2 regions of the Clostridium chauvoei genome follow, and region 2 is predicted to be linked to the other one. Evidence: predicted binding sites of a transcription regulator. Region 2 holds the regulator's gene; the other holds the start of a gene.
The links. The regulator Rex, encoded in region 2, represses fermentation and respiration genes when NADH is low (regulators of the CRP and FNR family bind a similar motif). The targets are predictions, from matches to a motif close to ATTGTTAANNNNTTAACAAT.
Positions count from the first base shown of each region.

Region 1: the regulator Rex is predicted to act here: its motif matches at 1,908-1,927, upstream of BTM21_RS05405 (DUF1002 domain-containing protein).

Region 1 is NZ_CP018624.1:1,135,060-1,138,280, forward strand. It holds gene BTM21_RS05400 (hypothetical protein) at 1-676, shown strand, start outside; gene BTM21_RS05405 (DUF1002 domain-containing protein) at 859-1,872, opposite strand; gene BTM21_RS05410 (TIGR04540 family protein) at 2,046-2,294, shown strand; gene BTM21_RS05415 (AEC family transporter) at 2,396-3,221, shown strand, end outside.
Region 2 is NZ_CP018624.1:71,104-74,324, reverse strand. It holds gene BTM21_RS00325 (acyl-CoA dehydrogenase) at 1-361, opposite strand, end outside; gene BTM21_RS00320 (short-chain-enoyl-CoA hydratase) at 444-1,226, opposite strand; gene BTM21_RS00315 (redox-sensing transcriptional repressor Rex) at 1,484-2,155, opposite strand; gene BTM21_RS00310 (heavy metal translocating P-type ATPase) at 2,679-3,221, opposite strand, start outside.

The sequences.
Region 1 (3,221 bases), 1.1 Mb from region 2:
TACGGGAAATGGAACAAATGATCAAATATCATTAATTGAGTTACATGAGAATAACAAAGAGCATAAATTTACTGGTGAAGTATTTATAAGAATCAAAAATATAATGACAGGTGAAGTGTTTACAATAAATTTAGAAAGTCATATAGGTATTTCTTATAAATTGTACATGGGTAAATTTACTAGTGATTATAAAATGGACATATTAGTACAAGGATTTAATTATATTGCCAAAGATGAAAATAATAATTATATATTTTCATATATGAATAGAGCCTATGTAGAAGTATTCAATGGACATAAGTTTTTAAATGAATATAAAGTAGATGCAAATTATAAAGATAATTACTTGGTAGAAGTACTTTGTGAAAAGTTAAAAAAGAAGTATTGTATTAGTATAAAAGAATACGACAAAGAATGGTTATCAAAAGTATATGATAATACAGGAATTTTAAAAGTAAATTCAAAACTTATAAATACAGATTTAAATGCTGTATATCCTATTGGCCCAACTTGGGGAGAAGAATTTGGAGTTCAAACAGAACTATATATATATCAAACTTTAATAAGTCATGATAAATTAAAAGTTATAGCTATAATACAAAATAGACTAAGATGGAAAGATGACAGATTTATAGTTATACTTCAGAATATAGCAGTGCTTGGAAAGGAAATATAAAAAAGCTCATTAATTATTATAAAGAATAAATAAGTATAAAAGTATTTTTAGAGGCTTAGTTTTTAGGTCTCTTTTTTATATAGTATATTATTCCAAAACCTCCAACTGTTAATACAAAAAAACAGTAGATAGTTTTGTTTTTACACAAAACTATCTACTGTCTCGAACCTAAAAGGTTCCTTTTAATTTTGATTATTGTTTTGCATATCAGTTTGTTCTGGAGTTACTGTAGACTCTTTTTTATTTTCTACATCTGTCTTAGGACTTTGATTAGAAGTATTCTGGTCATCTATGTTTGAATTATCTTCAGAAAATAGGGATTTAAAAAAGTCTCCTATAGCTTTGAAAAAATCACCTATAGCATCTGTTATCTTTTTCAATAATCCACTATCTGATAGCTCTTTTCCCGCACTTTCAAGAGCATTTGTTAATTGGTCTCCTAAGTTGTTTAAGGTATCTTTAACTTGGCTATAATCTATATTAAGTCCATTAATTTGAACCATTAAATTCTTAATATCATTTTTTTGAGTATCTGTTAATTCCACTTTATAATCTTTAGTAAGATTATCTACTATTTTATTAACTTCCTTTTCATCTTTAGGAGCTTTTTTTATAACAGCAGTTTTAACATCATTTATAACAGCAGCAGCTTCATCTGCACCAATATCATCAGCTAATTTTGATGTGGTTTCTATTTCTTTTTGAGCTACTTTTTTATTTTTAAGAGATAATTCTTGACCTTTTGCTTGTTCAAATCCTTTTAAAATTCCAGATAAAGCAGAAGTTCCTGTAACTGGAAATGGAGAACTAGCCTTAACTTCTGCATTAGTAACTCCTGATGTTACAAGGGCATTAGAAAGCATTAATCCTGTTACTTCTGTAAGGTTATTAGCTTGTACATTAATTCCTCCATCATTAGTAAGTTTTACATATGATGAAGAATAACAACCACCTTGATAGTTAGATTTATCATTAGGATCAAGTCCTAGTTGTTTTATTATATCATCATTAGTTATTCTATCTATACTAACCTGGTCTTTAGAAACTCCAAACTCTTTTAGCATTTGATCTTCCTGAACATCCGTTAGGTCTGTTCCAAACGTAACTCTCTCTTTATTTTGAGCATGTACATTTACAGTAAAACATGAAGCTACAATAGCAGAAGCTGTAATTAAACTAAAAATCTTCTTTTTCATAATGAATCTCCTTATACATATTATTTATAATTAATATTATTAAACTTTTTAAAATAAAATCAATACTTATTAGTATATTTAAGATTATTTTAAGAAGTACAGTGTTTAAATTAGTAATAAAAAAGTATAGAATATGTATAAAGAATAAATAAACTTAAGATAGGAGAAATAGAATGAGTAGTAATATAAGGATTTTTTATAAAAGTCAATATGATTTAGGATATGCTTTAAGAGGATATATAGACGAATATTTTGATAATAATGTTTCAGATGAGGAGTTAAGAGAAACTATAAAAAAGGTCGTTGAAGAGAATAAAGATAAAATATTTAAAGAAGAAAGCATAGCTAAAAAGCTTCAACAAATTTTAGGGAAAAATAGGTTAAAAATATTACTTTCTATAACTAGTGAAAAAGATAGTTAAAAAAATATATTAAACATTAAAACTAATTGTTCTATGAAAAGTAATATGATATAATTTATAGGTAAATAATGGAAAAACTTCTAAGCTAGGAGGTATCATAAGTGGAATTAGAAAAAGTTTTAATGAAGGTAATATCTGTATTTTTAATTATATTAATAGGAGTTTATGGTAGTAAGAAAAATATAATAACAGAAAGTTTACAAGAGGGTTTAAAAGATTTAATTATTAATATAACTTTCCCTTTTCTTGTGCTTACTTCTTTTAGCTTTAGCTATGATAGTAGTATGCTATCTAATATAGTTAAAGCTTTTATTTATAGTTTGCTTTCTTTTATTATTTTAATAGGTATAAATTATATATTTATAAAACCTGTAAGTAAAGAAAAGAGATTTATAATGAAACTTTCAAATGTATTTTCAAATTGTAGTTTTATTGGAATGATAGCTATAGAAAGTATATTTGGTGCAGAGGGAATGATTTATGCAGGGATTTTCAATATGACTTTTTATTCTTTAATTTGGATATACACTAAATATATATGTATAAAAAATAAAGTAGAGAAAAACTTAAATCCTACAATGCTTGCCATATGTATAGGACTATTTATGATTATCTTAAAAATTCAGTTACCAGTAGGTATATATAATAGTTTTAGTATAATAGGAGAAATTACAACCCCTATAGGATTAATCTTAGTTGGTTCAATAATAAGTAAAATTAATTTGAAAGTAATATTTAGCGATTATACACTATATTATGCTGCATTTATAAAGCTAATAGTAATGCCGCTTATAATATTAGGGGTTTCAAAATTATTAAAGGATGATTCTATGGTTATTTGTACAATAATATTATTACAAGCAATGCCTTCAAGTGAAATTTCAACTATTTTTGCAAAGGAATATGCAAAGGATTATAAATATTCTA
Region 2 (3,221 bases):
CAATCTTTTTACCTGTTGCTAAATCTGGTAAATATTTTTCTTTTTGATTCTTATTACCAAATTGTTCTATTAATGATGCACAAAGTGAAGTATGAGCTGATAATATAACTCCTGTTGTTGCACAAACCTTTGATAACTCCTCAACTGCTAGTATATATGCAAGAGTATCTCCACCAGCTCCACCATATTCTTTAGAAAATGGAATTCCTAGCATTCCAAGCTTGGCCATTTTCTCAACGTTTTCCATTGGAAATCTTTCTGTTTCATCTATTTCTGCAGCAATCGGCTTTACTTCATTTACTGCGAATTCTCTAACCATTTGTCTTACTAATTCTTGTTCTCTAGTTAATTGAAAATTCATTTACTATACCTCCTTGTTATTAAAACCTCTATTCAATAATAATTGGAAAATTACTTCGTTATCTGTTTTTTTAATCTTCTGACTATTTATTTTGGAAATTTTTACTTCTTCTTTCAATAAAGGCTGTCATTCCTTCAAACTGATCTTCTGTTGAAAAACACTTTCCAAAATCTCCTGCTTCTATTTCAATAGCATTATCTATATCTACTTGCATTCCCCTATTAATTGCATCTTTACATAGTTTAACTGCTATTGGTGCATTCTCTATAATCTTTTTCGCAACAGCCCTAGCTTCATCCATTAAACTTTCTAGTGGTACTACCTTATTTACTAACCCAATTTTTAATGCTTCATCAGCTTTTATTATTGCTCCAGTATATATTAATTCTTTTGCTTTACCTTCTCCAACCAATCTTGGTAATCTTTGAGTACCACCAAATCCTGGAGTTATTCCAAGTCCTGTTTCTGGTTGTGCAAATTTAGCCTTTTCTGAAGCAATTCTTATATCACATGACATAGAAAGCTCGCATCCACCACCAAGAGCGAAACCCGAAATCGCTGCAATAACTGGCTTGTTTAATTTTTCTAATCTTCTGAATACTTTGTTTCCAAGAAGACCAAATTCTCTTCCCTGTTCCTCATTTAATTCTTTCATTTCTGCAATATCAGCACCTGCTACAAATGCTTTTTCCCCCGCACCTGTCAATATTACGCAGTATATGTTGCTATCCTTTTCTAAGTCTGATATTACTGTATCAATATCTTTTAGAGTTTCTGAGTTTAAAGCGTTTAATGCTTTTGGTCTATTGATTGTAACAATAGCTAAGTTGCCTTCTTTTTCAAGAATTACATTTTTTAATTCCATATTCAGGTCCTCCCTCTCATAATAAAAAATTAATACAATTGATGTTAACCATATTTGAACATTTAATTTTTGATAAATTCAGATTGTTGAATTTTGCGAAAAAAAATTGAACATTCAGAAATCTCTTTTGTTAATATTGTAACAATTTAATAAAAAAAAATAATTGAAGCACCAGCTTCAATTATGATTATAAACTTTAGATTTTTGTTTTGCAATAACTATTTCTATTTTATACTATTTTTTACAGTTAATTATCTTTATTTATCTTGGCCATCTTCAATCTTTTTTTCATCTTCTTTATCATCCTTATGAAGTAGATAAATTAGAGTTAATAAGCTTTCTGATAAATGCACATTTTCAACTATAACATCTTCTGGTACAACTAAATCTACAGGAGCAAAATTCCAGATTCCTTTTACCCCACCTTGAACTAGTACATCACAAACCTTTTGTGCATTTATTCTTGGAACACAAATCATTCCAATGTCTATACTATCATTTTTTAGGAATGATTCTAAATAATCTATATCTTGAATCTCTATGCTTCTCATCCTTAAACCAATTAGCTTTGGATTAGCATCGAATATACCTCTAAGATTTAAGCCTAGCTCTGAAAATCTACTATAGTTAGCTACCGCTTGACCTATATTTCCAGCCCCTACTATTAATGTTTTATACTCTTTATTTAATCCAAGTATCATGCTTATTTGTTTATATAAATCTCTTACATTGTATCCGTATCCTTGCTGTCCAAAATCTCCAAAACAATTTAGGTCCTGACGTATTTGAGAAGCTGTAAATCCTATTTTTTCCCCAAGTTCTTTTGATGATATTCTATCGACATCATTTCTCATCAATTCCTGTAAATATCTATGGTATTTGGGTAATCTCTTAATTACAGCCATAGAAATATTTTTCTTTTTTTCCATACTGTACCGTCTCCTTAGCCATTATTATTTTAAATTTCTCTATGTATATACATAATAATATCATATGAAATCCATATAATCTATATTTTAACACTTTTATATAACTATTTGAATGTTTTTAGTTATCTATTTAACAAACATTGTATATTTTATAACCTAAATATATTTTTAAATGTAAAGTTAATTACCTTAAATAACAATATTGTGTCTACTAAATTATTAATTTTCTATTTTAATTTATTATTATTTTGCCTATTATTTAAATATATTAAACTTCAAAATATAATATTTTTCTATATTTAGATTTGTTTATTATAAAAAAATAAGACTTATGTATAACGTAGCAGATCCGTTATACATAAGTCTATAGTATATACAAAGCGTCTTTCAGCTTTGTAACCAAGATCAGAAATCTTGTATGCTTCCCTTATGCCTGAATGTTCTCAACCTAACTTATTATATTTAATATGATGAATTTTGTCAATATGTGTACTATAAATTAAATTTAATTTATATACATCTATTATTTAAGACATCTAGTTGAATTTAAAACAGCTAATATAGTAACCCCAACATCTGCAAATACAGCTTCCCACATCGTTGCTACTCCAAAAGCTCCAAGTAACAATACAAATATTTTTATTCCTAAGGCAAATATAATATTTTGCCATAATACTTTATTTGTTTTCTTTGCTACTTTAATTGCTTCAACCAAAGCCTGTGGTTCATCATTCATTAATACTATATCTGCAGCTTCTATTGCAGCATCCGAACCTATATTTCCCATAGCTACTCCAATATCAGCTCTTGCTAGAACTGGTGCATCATTTATCCCATCCCCAACAAAAGCAACCTTGCTTACATTTGAACCTTCTTTTAGTAAGCCCTCAATTTTTTCTACCTTATCTACTGGTAGAAGTTCTGAATATACATTATCTATTCCTACACTCTTTGCAACTTTTTCTGCGACAACTTTATTATCACCTGTTAACATTACAACTCTATTTATTCCATTTTCTTTTAATTCTTTTATAGCTTCCTTAGCTTCTTTCTTTATTTCATCAGA